2 regions of the Serratia sp. LTN-2 genome follow, and region 1 is predicted to be linked to the other one. Evidence: predicted binding sites of a transcription regulator. Region 1 holds the regulator's gene; the other holds the start of a gene.

What was found. Region 1 encodes PhoB, which activates phosphate uptake and scavenging genes when phosphate is short. Its sites were predicted from a motif close to CTGTCATAAAACTGNCNNAT; they were not measured.
Region 2: the regulator PhoB is predicted to act here: its motif matches at 1,798-1,817, upstream of phnC (phosphonate ABC transporter ATP-binding protein).

What each region holds. Positions count from the first base shown of each region.
Region 1 is NZ_JCAXDO010000004.1:142,368-149,567, forward strand. It holds gene sbcC (exonuclease subunit SbcC) at 1-3,045, opposite strand, end outside; gene sbcD (exonuclease subunit SbcD) at 3,042-4,274, opposite strand; gene phoB (phosphate response regulator transcription factor PhoB) at 4,490-5,179, shown strand; gene phoR (phosphate regulon sensor histidine kinase PhoR) at 5,204-6,520, shown strand; gene AC6BYQ_RS10610 (PstS family phosphate ABC transporter substrate-binding protein) at 6,535-7,200, shown strand, end outside.
Region 2 is NZ_JCAXDO010000002.1:483,805-491,004, reverse strand. It holds gene AC6BYQ_RS06070 (NAD(P)-dependent oxidoreductase) at 1-457, opposite strand, end outside; gene trpS (tryptophan--tRNA ligase) at 748-1,755, shown strand; gene phnC (phosphonate ABC transporter ATP-binding protein) at 1,873-2,706, shown strand; gene phnD (phosphonate ABC transporter substrate-binding protein) at 2,748-3,680, shown strand; gene phnE (phosphonate ABC transporter, permease protein PhnE) at 3,759-4,622, shown strand; gene phnE (phosphonate ABC transporter, permease protein PhnE) at 4,619-5,518, shown strand; gene AC6BYQ_RS06040 (YehS family protein) at 5,750-6,214, shown strand; gene AC6BYQ_RS06035 (putative mucin/carbohydrate-binding domain-containing protein) at 6,391-7,200, shown strand, end outside.

The sequences.
Region 1 (7,200 bases):
CAGCGAGTCGATGCTGGTTTTATGGCTGACCAGATCGGACAACGCCAGCGCCAGCGCCAGGCTGACCAGGAAGCTCTCGCCGCCGGACAGGGTGCGGGTATCGCGCAGCGCATCCGCCTGCCAGGTGTCGACCACCTGCAGTTCCAGCGCATCGCTGGTCTTGCGCTGCAGCAGATAACGTCCGTGCAGCCGGCCGAGCTGGTTGTTGGCCAGGTAAACCAGATGATCGAGCGTCAGCCCCTGAGCAAAGCGGCGGAACTTGTCGCCTTCTTTTGAGCCGATCAGCTGGTTGAGGTAGCTCCAGTCATCGTAGTCTTGCTGGCTGCGGGCGATCTGCTCGAACAGCGCCTGCTGATTGAGGCGGCGGGCGGCGTCGCTTTCCAACTGATTGCGCAGTTCGCCCTGGCGCAGCTGCAGCACCTTCAACTGCTGCGCCAGCTCGGCCAGCGATTGGGTGAGCGCGTCGATATCCGCGTTGGCTTCATCCAGCCCTTCAGGGCGGTTCTGCCGATGCTGCTCCAGCGTTTGCGTCGCCTGTGTCAGCAGGGCGGTGGCCTCTACCTGCCGCTGTTGCAACTGCTCTTTGCGCTGCTGCAATTCGCGGCGCAGGGCGTCGTCCAGCAGCGCGGCGGCGAAGGCGGTTTCATCGACGAATTCGCTGTCGGCCAGCGCCTGCTGCCACTGCTGCTGCGCCTGCTGCAGCCGTTCCTGCATTTGGGCGTGTTGCTGTTGTAGCCCGGCCTGTTGGCCTGCCAGGCGTTCGCGCAGTTCCTGCGCCTTTTGCCACTGCTCGGCAGCCTGAACACTGGCCTGTTCGCAGGCGGTTTGTTTGGCGCGCAGCTGTTCGCGCACCTCGGCGACCCGCTGTTCGCCGAACAGCGCCAGCCGCTGCGCACGCCGTTCGGCGAGGATTTTCTCGCCTTCTTGCCAGCGTTGTTGCAGGTCTTGTTGCTGTTGCAGGCTATCGGCGTGGTTTTTTTGCAGCAGCGTAAAGCGCTCTTCGAGCAACGCCAGCTGTTGCTGCGCCTGCTGCTGCTGCGTTTGCAGCGCCGCGAGCGCGTCTTTCGCCTGCTGTACCGCCTGCGCCGATTGTTCATGCTGCTGCAGCGCCTGTTGCCCGCGCCGCTCTTCATCGTCGCAGCCACTCAGCCAGGCGCTGAGCGGCTCGTCATCCGCCAGCGTAAAGTCGAACGCCAGCGGCGCGCTGAGCTGCTGCCACTGCTGCTGTTGGCCGGCCAGCTGCTGTTCATCCTGCGCGATGGTTTGCTGCTGGCGCTGCTGCTGTTCCAGCAGGCTTTCGCAGCGGGTGCGCAGTTCGGTACCCTGGGTTTGCAGTTTCTCTGCCAGGGTGCGCATCTCAACCAACCGCCGCTCCGTCGCCGAAGGCTGCACCGCCTGATATTGCTCCACCGCCGGGTGGGTGGTCGAGCCACACAGCGGGCAGGGGGCGCCACTTTGCAGCAGGGCACGCTCCGCTTCCAGGCTGACGATGCGTTTTTCCAGCTCGTGGATCCGCTCTACTTCCTGCAGCTGCGCCTTGTGTTGTTTGAATTGCTGGCGTGCGCTCTCCAGCTGTTGTTGCAGCTCGGCGAGTTGCGTTTGTCGTCCGGCGTGCTCCGCTTGCTGCCGGGTCAGCCGCTCGCGGGTCTGACGGTGGAGGGTGGCGAGCGTGGACAACTGCTGACGCGTTGGACGCAGATCTGCCAGGGCACTCAGGCGCTGGCGCAACGGGGCCAGCGGCGTTTGCGCCTCCAGCGCTTGCTGCTGCTGCTGTTGAACGGCCAGCGCTTGGGTCAGCGCGTTCAATTGCTGCTGATGCTGTGCGCCCTGCGTCGTCAGTTGATTGCGTTGAACGGTGAGCTGCTCCAGCGCCGCCTGCTGTTGGGCGCACTGCTGCGCGGCAGCATCGCCGGCCTGTCGCCGTTCGGCCTGTGTCGATTGCAGTTGGGCGATCTGATGATCGAGCGGGGCGACCTGCTCATCGATCAGCTGTTGCTGTTGCCGCATGTGCTCGGCATGGGCTTGCTGCGCCAGGCGGGTCTTTTCTACCGCCTGCTGCAGCGGCGCCAGCTGCGCCGACTGCTGTTCCTGCTGCTGCGTCAGCAGGGCCGCTTGCTGCTGTATCGTCTGCAGCTCGGCGCGGCAGCGATCGCGTTCGCCGCGCAGCGGCCGCAATTTTTCGGCCGGTTCGCTGAGCGCCAGCCGGTGAAGCTGTGGGGCGGCCTCGGCCTGCTCGCGCTGGGCGTTTTCCAACCGTTGCCGCCCCTCGTTTTGCTGTTGCCGGAATCGCTGCCATTGTTGTAACCAGCTCAGCGCCTGTTGCTGTTGCCGGGTTTGCTCGCCGAGAGCGCTTTCCTGCTCGCTCAGCGCCGTCAGCTGTTCGGCCAGGGAGTGGCGCTGTTCGTCGTTCAGCAGCTCGATACCGCTGGCGCGCTGATGCAGCCCATCCAGATCGGTTTTGGCCTGTTTGTGGGATTCGAACACCTGTTCGGACAATCGCCCGTAGATTTCGGTGCCGGTCAGTTCTTCCAACAGCTCGGCGCGATCGTTGGCGTCGGCGTTGAGGAAGGCGGCGAACTGCCCCTGAGACAGCATCATCGACTTGGTGAAGCGGCCGAAGTCCAGCCCGGTGATGGCGGCGGTGATCTCCAGCTTGTCGCGCACTTTGTCCGCCAGGATCTTGCCGTCTTCGCGGCGCGCCAGTTCGACTTTCGGCGCCTGCAGGTTGCCGTCCGGCGCGTTTTTGGCGCGGCGCTGACTCCAGAAGGCGCGATAGCCGACGCCCTTGACCTCGAACTCGACTTCCGCCAACGATTCGGCGGTATGGCGGGTCATCAGTTCATTCTGGCTTGGCGTGACGTTGAGGCGCGGCGTCTGGTGGTATAGCGCCAGGCAGATGGCGTCCAGCAGGGTGGTTTTGCCCGCGCCGGTCGGGCCGGTAATGGCGAACAGACCGTTGCTGGCGAACGGCTCGGCGGTGAAGTCAATCTTCCATTCGCCCTGCAGCGAGTTGAGGTTTTTTAAGCGCAGGCTGAGGATTTTCATGGGTTGTTCTCCTCGGCGTTGTGCTGCACCGCCTCGACCACCTGGCGGAACATTTGGCGCATCCGCTGTTGGCGCGTTTCGGGCAGCTCAATCTCCTGCGCCAGGCGCCGCTCGAACACTTCATTGACGCTCAGTTCGTTGAGCGTTTCCTTATCCTGCTGTGCGATCGCCTGGCGGCGCTGTTCTTTGCTGCGCCGCAGCAGCACCACTTCCACCGGTAGCTCGTCCGCCAGCAGCTGAATGCGGCGCTGGATGTCGCTGAGGTAGTCCTGCGTCGCCACTTCGATATCCAGCCACACCGGCAGCTCACCGTCATAATCGGCAAACTGCCGCAGCTGCCGTTCGATCTCGGCCAGATCGCCTTTGATCAGCTGCATGGGCTGAAACTGCGGGATCGTTAACGCTTCCACCTGCTGCAAAGCGCCGTCGGCGAAATCGACCATAAAGACGCTTTTGGCTTTGCCCAGTTCATCGAAGCTGAGCGGGATCGGCGAGCCGCTATAGCGAATGTGCTCCGATTTGGCGACGTTCTGCGCGCGGTGGATGTGGCCCAACGCGATATAGTCGGCGGGAGGAAAGGCCTGCGCCGGAAAGGCGTCGAGGGTGCCGATATAGATGTCGCGCACCGAGTCGGAGGTGGTGACGCCGACGGTGGTCAGGTGGCCGGTGGCGACGATCGGCAGCGGCAGGCCCAATTGGTCGCGGCGCTCGCAGGCCGCCTGATACAGCGTTTGGTAATGTTCGGCGATGGCTTCCTGTAACGCCTGCTGTTTCTGCGCGCCGGATTCGCCGGCGCGGCTGGTGAGCAGATCGCGTGGCCGCAAGAACGGGATGGTGCACAGCACCGCGCCCGGCTGGCCGTCGCGCCGGTTCAGCACCAGGATCTGCTGTTCGGGGGCGCCTTGCGCGCTCGCGATCACCGTGGTGTTCAGGCAGGAGAGCAGTTCACGCGATTCGTTCAGCGTCGCCACCGAATCGTGGTTGCCGCCCAGCACCACCAGTTGGCAGCCGGTGTGCTGCAGTTCCACCACGAAGCGGTTGTACAGTTCGCGGGCGTAGCTGGGCGGCGAGCCGGTATCGAACAGATCCCCGGCGACGATCAGCGCATCCACCTGCTGCTGCTCTACCTGTTCGATCAGCCAGTTCAGAAAAGCCTGGTGCTCGGCGGCGCGGCTTTTGGTGAAAAAGTACTGGCCAAGGTGCCAGTCAGAGGTGTGGATCAGGCGCATGACACTCCCGGGTGCAAAGGTAATGGCGATGATTATAAAGGCCGCGGCGCCGGCTGTCCCGGCGCAATGGCGAGGGCAGCGGAATGATTTTTCTTTACTATGGGAAATAATCGCTATGCTTACTGCCTATAACAGCCGCTTTTTTTCATAAAAGTGTCACAAAACTGACGCATAATGGCGCCCGCAAAGTCGCTAACACATTGGCAGGATTGACGATGGCAAGACGCATACTGGTGGTGGAAGACGAAGCGCCGATCCGTGAGATGGTGTGCTTTGTGTTGGAACAGAATGGTTACCAACCGTTGGAAGCCGAGGATTATGACAGCGCCGTGACGCGCCTGTCTGAGCCGTTCCCTGATTTGGTGTTGCTCGATTGGATGCTGCCCGGCGGTTCCGGCATTCAGTTTATCAAGCATATGAAGCGCGAAGCGCTGACCCGCGATATCCCGGTGATGATGTTGACCGCGCGCGGCGAAGAGGAAGACCGGGTGCGCGGCCTGGAAGTGGGGGCGGATGATTACATCACCAAGCCGTTCTCGCCCAAGGAGCTGGTGGCACGCATCAAAGCGGTCATGCGCCGTATTTCACCGATGGCGGTGGAAGAAGTGATTGAAATGCAAGGACTGAGCCTGGATCCGTCCTCCCACCGCGTGATGGCGAACGATCAGGCGCTGGACATGGGGCCGACCGAGTTCAAGCTGCTGCACTTCTTTATGACCCACCCGGAGCGGGTTTATAGCCGCGAGCAGTTGCTTAATCACGTCTGGGGCACTAACGTTTATGTGGAAGACCGTACCGTTGACGTGCATATCCGTCGGCTCCGCAAGGCGTTAGAAACCAGTGGGCATGATAAAATGGTTCAAACCGTTCGGGGCACCGGCTACCGGTTCTCAACGCGCTACTGATCGCGCCGCGCTGGAGAATATGCCGTGTTAGAACGTCTGTCGTGGAAGAGGCTGGCTCTGGAGCTGGCTCTTTTTTGTCTGCCCGCCTTACTGCTGGGGCTGATTTTCGGTTATCTGCCCTGGTTCCTGCTGGCCTCTGCGCTGGCTGCGCTGGTGTGGAATTTCTACAACCAGCTCAAACTCTCCCATTGGCTGTGGATCGACCGCAGCATGACGCCGCCGCCCGGCCGCTGGAGCTGGGAGCCGTTGTTCTATGGCCTGTATCAGATGCAGCAGCGCAACCGCCGCCGCCGCCGCGAGCTGGCGCTGCTGATCAAGCGCTTTCGCAGCGGGGCCGAATCGCTGCCTGACGCGGTGGTGATGACCACCGTCGAAGGCAATATCTTCTGGTGCAACGGTCTGGCGCAGCATCTGCTCGGCTTCCGCTGGCCGGAAGACAACGGCCAGCACATCCTCAACCTGCTGCGTTATCCGGAGTTCAGCCACTATTTGCAACAGCAGGAGTTTTCGCGCCCGCTGACGCTGCAGTTGAACAACGAACATTACGTCGAATTCCGCGTGATGCCCTATTCCGAAGGGCAACTGCTGATGGTGGCGCGCGACGTCACCCAGATGCGCCAGCTGGAAGGGGCGCGGCGCAACTTCTTCGCCAACGTCAGCCATGAGCTGCGCACGCCGTTGACGGTGCTGCAGGGCTACCTGGAAATGATGGGCGACGAAGAGCAGGACGGATCGCTGCGCAGCAAGGCGCTGAGCACCATGCAAGAGCAGACCCGCCGGATGGACGGGCTGGTCAAACAGCTGCTGACGCTGTCGCGCATCGAGGCGGCGCCCAATGTCGACATGAACGAACGGGTGGATATCCCGCTGATGCTGCGGGTGTTGCAGCGCGAGGCGCAATCGCTGAGCGGCGGTAATCACGAGATCGCTTTCCGGGTGAACGAACAGCTCAAAGTGTTCGGCAATGAAGACCAGTTGCGCAGCGCGGTGTCTAACCTGGTATACAACGCGGTCAACCACACGCCGAAGGGCACCCATATCGAAGTCAGCTGGCAGCAGACGGCACATGGTGCGCAGTTCCAGGTCAGCGACAACGGGCCGGGCATCGCCGCCGAGCACCTTCCGCGCCTGACCGAGCGTTTTTATCGCGTCGACAAGGCCCGTTCGCGCCAGACCGGCGGCAGCGGGCTGGGGCTGGCGATCGTCAAACACGCGCTCAGCCATCACGACGCGCGGCTGGAGATCCTCAGCGAACCGGGGATCGGCACCCGCTTTATCTTTACCTTACCCAACCGGTTGATTGTTCCGGCCGCTTTATCAGAGAATGCGGTGAAAAATTAACGCGAGACACCGGTATGACCCGAATCACCCGAGGGCTGTTGCTTTGCCTGGCGCTGCTGGCCGGACGTGGCGCGCTGGCGCAGCCCGACGGCATGCTGGCGGGCAATCTGTCCAGCGTCGGCTCCGACACCCTGGCGAACCTGATGGCGCTGTGGGCGCAGGACTTCAGCCAGCATTATCCCAACGTTAATCTGCAGATCCAGGCCGCCGGTTCGTCGACCGCGCCGACCGCGTTGGCGGCGGGCGCCGCGCAGCTGGGCCCGATGAGCCGGCCGATGAAGGCGGCCGAGGTTTCGGCGTTCGAACATCGTTACGGCTATGCGCCGCTGGCGGTGCCGGTGGCGGTGGATGCGCTGGTGGTGTTGGTGCATCAGGACAATCCGCTGCGCGGCCTCAATTTGCAGCAGCTCGATCGTATTTTCTCCGCCACCCGGCGCTGCGGTGAAAGCCAGCCGCTGACGCGCTGGGGCGAACTGGGTCTGAGCGGCGACTGGGCGACGCGCTCGCTGCAACGCTTTGGCCGCAACTCGGCTTCCGGCACCTACGGCTATTTCAAACTGCGCGCGCTGTGCGGCGGTGATTTTATGCCGCGCGTCAATGAGTTGCCCGGTTCGGCCTCGGTGGTGCAGGCGGTGGCCGGTTCGCTCAACGGCATCGGCTACGCCAGCATCGGTTTTCGC
Region 2 (7,200 bases), on a different contig from region 1:
GGCCGAGGGCATCGAACAGCGGCTGCGCTTGCTTCAGCCGCTCGCTATCGCCGGCCGCCAGAATATTCAGCTTGCCGGCGGCGGCCACGTCGACCCGGCCCAGCACCGGCGCGGCGAGATAGCCGATGCCGTGTTCCTCATGCAGCGCCGTCAGGCGTTTGGCGAGTTCGACCGAGATGGTCGCCATATTGATATGCAGCGCGCCCGGTTTCATCTGTTGCAGCAATCCGCTGTCCACCACCACCTGTTGCGTGGCGGCATCGTCAGCCAGCATGGTGATCAGCACGTCGGCATCGGCCAACTGTTCCGGCCGCTCGGCCTGCCGCGCGCCGGCGCTCACCAGCGGCTGCGCCGCCTGCGGCGAGCGGTTCCATACCGTTAAGGCGAAGCCCGCCTGCAACAGGTTGGCCGCCATGGCGCTGCCCATCCCACCCAGTCCGGCAAATCCGATCTTCATCATGCGCTCCTTTTTCAGGTTGAAGGTTTTACCCTAGCGCGCCGGGCCAGGAACGCAAATGCCGGAATGTAACGTCGTCTTACGCATCGGCGGCGGGTTATTGACGCGCTGCCGCAGCGGGTATACCTTGATGCCATGAATATATCAATGCACTCCACCCACAATCAGTCATGGTGGCGCCTCTTCTGAGGCGGCACGAGTATTCACATCTCTTTTTAATGCCGCCGGTTTGGCGGCATTATTCTTTGTGGCGTTGATCCGGCGGTCTACAGACCTTCAGGAGCACTGTCATGAGCTACACCATTCTTACCGGCGATCGCGCCACCGGCCCACTGCATTTAGGCCACTTCGTCGGCTCGCTGCGCCAGCGCGTGGAACTGCAGCACCAGCATAACCAAACGGTGATGGTGGCGGATCTGCAGGGCCTGACCGATAACGGCAACAATCCGCAAAAAATCAGCGCCAACGTGCTCAACGTGGTGGCCGATTATCTGGCGGTGGGCATCGATCCGCACAAGACCACCATTTGCCTGCAGTCGGCGCTGCCGGCGTTGGCCGAGCTGACGATGTACTACCTCAATCTGGTCAGCGTGGCGCGGCTGGAACGCAACCCGACGGTGAAAAACGAAATCGCCGAGAAGGATTTCGCCCGCAGCCTGCCGGCCGGCTTTTTGATCTATCCTGTCAGCCAGGCGGCGGACATCACCGCCTTCGGCGCCACCCACGTGCCGGTTGGCGAGGATCAGCTGCCGATGCTGGAGCAAACCAACGAGATCGTGCGGCGCTTCAACCACATCGTCGGCCAACCGATATTAACGGAGTGCCAGCCGCTGTTGAGCAACGTCGGGCGTCTGCCGGGGCTGGACGGGCAGGGCAAGATGTCGAAATCGCGCGGCAACGCCATCCCGCTTGGCGCCGGCGCCGACGAGGTGCACAAGGCGGTGATGAGCATGTTCACCGATCCCGGCCATCTCAACGTCAGCGATCCCGGCCGGGTGGAGGGCAACATGGTGTTCACCTACCTGGACGCCTTCTGCGAAGACGCCGCGCTGGTGGCGGATCTGAAGGCGCATTACCGCTGCGGCGGGTTGGGGGACGTGAAAATCAAACGGCTGCTGGAGGATTGCCTGCAAAGCCTGCTCGAGCCGATCCGCACCCGCCGCGCCGAATTCATCGCCGATAAAGGCGAGCTGACGCGCATCCTGCAGCACGGCACCCGCCGCGCGCATCAGGTCAGCCAGCAGACGCTGCAGCAGGTCAAGGCGGCGCTGGGGCTGGACTTCTTTAGCCTGGAATGATGCGCACGCCGGGGCGTCACGCGTCACGCCCCGGCCATAAAACCATCATCCCACTGTCATAAACTTATTCGTTAATAGGTGCCCATAATGATTAGCCACTGAAACCAGAGAAATCATATGGCTCAGGCACTGTTAAAATTGGCACAGCACGACTTCCCAGGGCAGCACGCCGCCGCATCCCGCAAAGTGTTATCGGTAAAGGGACTCGGCAAGGCCTACAAAGCGCAGCAGCGCGTGCTGGATGACATCAACTTCGATCTGCACGCCGGCGAGTTCGTGGCGGTGATCGGCCGTTCCGGCGCGGGCAAGTCCACGCTGCTGCACACCCTGAACGGCACCATCCCTTCCAGCTGCGGCGAGATGCTGCACTTCGAAGACGATGGCGTGGCGCAGGATATCGCCCAGCTTGCCGGCCGCCAGATGCGCCAGTGGCGCGCGCGCTGCGGCATGATCTTCCAGGACTTCTGCCTGGTGCCGCGGCTGGATGTGATGACCAACGTGCTGCTGGGTCGTCTGAGCCACACGTCTACCCTGAAATCCTTCTTCAAACTGTTCGATGACGCCGACCGCGCTCGCGCCATCGAGCTGTTGCAGTGGCTCAACATGCTGCCGCATGCGCTGCAGCGCGCCGAGCACCTCTCCGGCGGCCAGATGCAGCGCGTCGCCATCTGCCGTGCGCTGATGCAAAACCCGCAAATCCTGCTGGCCGATGAGCCGGTGGCGTCGCTCGATCCGAAAAACACCCGCCGCATCATGGACGCGCTGCAGAAAATCAGCGAAGACGGCATCGCGGTGATGGTGAACCTGCACTCGGTCGAACTGGTGAAAGAGTATTGCTCGCGGGTGATCGGCATCGCCCACGGGAAGATCGTGTTTGACGGGCATCCTTCGCAACTGAACGAACGGATCCTGCACCAGCTGTATGGCGAAGAAGCCAATCAGATCCATTGAAGCACTTTTGACCTTTACCCTTTACACACAAGGCACACCTAATGAAAAAAGTATTGAGTCTGACCACCCTGATGGCCGGCGCGATGATGGTCTTTAATGCTGCCGCAGCGGATGCGCCGAAAGAGCTGAACCTGGGCATTCTCGGCGGCCAGAACGCCACCCAGCAGATCGGCGATAACCAGTGCGTGAAGCAGTTCCTGGATAAAGAGCTGAACGTCGATACCAAGCTGCGCAACTCGTCCGACTATTCCGGCGTGATCCAGGGCCTGCTGGGCGGCAAGATTGATCTGGTGCTGAGCATGTCGCCGTCCTCGTTCGCTTCGGTCTATATCAAGGATCCGAAAGCGGTGGACATCGTCGGCATCGCGGTCGACGACGTCGACCAGTCGCGCGGCTACCACTCGGTCGTGGTGGTGAAGGCCGGTAGCCCGTACCAGAAGCTGGAAGACCTGAAGGGCAAGGCCATCGGCTTCGCCGATCCGGACTCCACCTCCGGCTTCCTGATCCCGAACCAGGCGTTTAAAAAGCTGTTCGGCGGCACGGTCGACAACAAATACAACAACACCTTCTCCAGCGTCACCTTCTCCGGCGGCCACGAGCAGGACATCCTCGGCGTGCTGAACGGCCAGTTCGAAGGTGCGGTAACCTGGGCGTCGATGATCGGCGATTACAACACCGGCTACACCAGCGGCGCGTTCACCCGCATGATCCGCATGGATCACCCGGACCTGATGAAACAGATCCGCATCATCTGGCAGTCGCCGCTGATCCCGAACGGCCCGATCCTGGTGAGCAACTCGCTGCCGGCCGACTTCAAGGCCAAAGTGGTCACCGCCATCAAGAAGCTGGATAAAGACGATCACCAGTGCTTTATCAAAGCGATGGGCGGCAAGCAGCACATCGGCGACACCACCCTGGCGGAATACCAGAACATCATCGATATGAAGCGCGAGCTGACCAAAGGCGACCGTTAATTCCCGGCTGCCTCGGCCGTCCGAATGAAGGGGTTCAGCGTGCTGAACCCCTTGTTCCATAAAGATGGAAGACCTGTTTTGAATACCGATTTCGCACACTATTACCAACGGATCCGCAGCAAGCAAAAGCGCGAAGCGCTGTTGTGGTCGCTCGGGCTGGTGGTGTTGTACCTGGGCGCCGGCAACCTCGCCGAGTTCAACCTGCACACTGTCTGGGTGTCTATTCCGCACTTCTTCGACTACCTGGCCGAAACCATTCCGACGCTGCACTGGCACCTGCTGTTCGCCGACGGGCGCACCGAAGGCTCGCTAGCCTATTGGGGTTACCGCCTGAACATTCAGCTGCCGCTGATCTGGGAGACCCTGCAGCTGGCACTGGCGGCGACCATTTTCTCGGTGCTGGTGGCGACCGTACTGGCGTTCCTGGCGGCCGGCAACACCTACACTCCGGCCTCGGTGCGGCTGGCGATCCGCACGCTGGTGGCGTTTCTGCGCACCATGCCGGAACTGGCGTGGGCGGTGATGTTCGTGATGGCGTTCGGCATCGGCGCCATTCCCGGCTTCCTGGCGCTGGCGCTGCACACCATCGGCAGCCTGACCAAACTGTTCTACGAATCGATCGAAACCGCCTCCAACAAGCCGGTGCGCGGGCTGGCGGCCTGCGGCGCGACGCCGCTGCAGCGCATGCGCTTCGGCCTGTGGCCGCAGGTGAAACCGGTGTTTCTCTCCTACAGCTTCATGCGGCTGGAGATCAACTTCCGCCAGTCGACCATTTTGGGACTGGTGGGGGCGGGTGGCATCGGCCAGGAGCTGATGACCAACATTAAACTCGACCGCTACGATCAGGTCAGCATGACGCTGCTGCTGATCATCGTGGTGGTTTCCGTGCTCGACTATGTGTCGGGCGAACTGCGCAAGCGCGTGGTGGAGGGGGCAAAATGACAGCGGGCACTCCGGCGTCGGCGGAAACGCTGCGCCAGCTAAAACAGCAGCATCCGGCGATCTTCGCGCAGCAGGGGCGTTACCTGCGCACCGTCGGCCTGATCGCGCTGGCGATCGTGCTGTACTACGTGTTCTTCTTCCTGGTCTTCGGCATTAGCTGGCCGCAATTTATCAACGGCTGCCAGCAGCTGGGGCGCTATTTTCTGCGCATGTTCGTCTGGCATGACTTCGTCAACTGGCCGTTCATGTACTACTTTCAGCAGATTGGCATCACCATCGCCATCGTGTTCGCCGGGACGATCACCGCGTCGCTGATCGCGCTGCCGTTGTCGTTCTTCGCCGCGCGCAACGTGATGTCGACGCCGCTGCTGCGGCCGATTTCGGTGCTGGTACGCCGCTTGCTCGACGTGCTGCGCGGCATCGACATGGCTATCTGGGGGCTGATCTTCGTGCGCGCCGTCGGCATGGGGCCGCTGGCCGGGGTGTTGGCTATCGTGATGCAGGACGTCGGGCTGCTGGGCAAACTGTATGCGGAAGGGCACGAGGCAGTGGACAAGTCCCCGAGCCGCGGCCTGACGGCGGTGGGCGCCAACGGGTTGCAGAAGCACCGCTACGGCATCTTCACCCAATCGTTCCCCACCTTCCTGGCGCTCAGCCTGTACCAGATCGAATCCAACACCCGCTCTGCGGCGGTGCTGGGCTTCGTCGGCGCCGGCGGCATCGGCCTGGTGTATGCGGAGAACATGCGGCTGTGGAACTGGGACGTGGTGATGTTCATCACCCTGATCCTGGTGGTGGTGGTGATGATCATGGATAAGGTCTCTTCGCTGCTGCGCAACAAGTACATCATCGGCGAAGATATCCCGCTGTATCAGCAAAAAAGCCAAATCGATTGAGAAACCCCTTGCCGATCCCTATACTGCCGCACATTCAAGGTGTGCGGCCATACCCGTCATACTTGGAGCTGCCTCTTTGTTGGCTGCATTTGCGCGCCCCGGTCACATAGTTAACTATGCTCCGGGGGCTTACAAATTTGCCGCCGCGATGCAACTCCAACTATTTTGGGTATGGGGCATTTTTTTACAATGCGCACGTCCCCGTTAGACAAGTAAAGGCAATGCAATCCCATGATGAACAACGACGTGCTGCGCAGCGTGCGCTATATGCTGAGCATTAACAACGCCAAAATGGTCGAGATTATCAAACTGGACGATTTCGAGGTGGCGGTGTCGGCGATGGACGCTTACGTGATCAAAGAAGGCGAGCCGGGCTACGAGAAGTGCCCGGACGAAGTGATGGCGCACTTCCTCAACGGCCTGGTGTTCTTCAAACGCGGCAAGGACGACAAGTTCCCGGCGCCGGCGGTAGAACTGCCGATCACCAATAACCTGGTGCTGAAAAAGCTGCGCGTGGCGTTCGAGCTGAAAGACACCGATATGCACCAGATCTTCACCGCGGTGGATTTCCGCATCTCCAAGCCGGAACTGAGCGCGCTGTTCCGCAAAGAGGGCACCAAGAACTACCGCCCATGCGGCGATCAGATGCTGCGCTACTTCCTCAAAGGGCTGGCGCAGCGCGTTCGCGGCGAGTAACGCGCAGCGTTCACCGAGCATCAGGCGCAATCACAAGGTTGCGCCTTTTTTATTATCTCTCTCCCGCCTGCCGTTGTTGTACAGGCCCTCAGCCATCCGTCATCGATGGAGGGCGCGCCGCCTATCCGGTTACTTTTTCATGGTCAATTCAATCCCCCAACCATGAGGAAAGCAGGATGCCAACCATCACGAAAACCCAATCACTCTACACATTGACCCGGCCGGTCTGGCTGGATGCGGCAGGCATGAGCAAGGGCATCGACCACGATCGCCAGCACCTGGGCATCATTCTCGCCGCCGGGCAGGTGCTGCGCGTGCGGCAGACCAACGCGGCGTTTACCGGCAAGCTAACGCTGCGCTTGCTGAATGACGACAGCAAAACGGAGGCTGAATTCAGCGTCGGCGCGAGCTGGGTCGAGGCCCAGGTCAATGCCGTCTCGGTACCCTTTATCGATACGCCGTACGGGCAGGGCGAACCGGTACTGGAGTTCGACTATCCGGACACGGCGAAAGCGCTGCCGGTTTATCGCCGTGGCGAAAACGAAGCCGCATTCTTTGCCCGTTGGGACGATCGGGATGCCGAGTTTGCCCTGATCGATGCGGAATACGCCGTGTTGCTGGTGCCGAAAATCAGTAAACCGGCGCTGAAGTCGCTGGGTGAAGCGAAAAACATCGACGGGCTGATCGCTTACTACGACCGCATTTTCACTTTCTACAATGCGCTTACCGGCGTCTCGTTCGAGGCTGAACACGAATCCGATCGCAATATTCACAACCGCTATTTTATGAAGGCCGATAAACACGGCGCCGGCGCCGCGTATTACGGTGGCCGTTGGACGGCGGAAACCAGCGACTCGGTCAGCAGCTTCTGGCTGACACCGCAAGACAGCAACTGGGGCAGCCTGCATGAGATCGCGCACGGCTATCAGGGGCACTTTATGGGCGATAAATATTTCTCCACCGGTGAGATGTGGAACAATATTTAT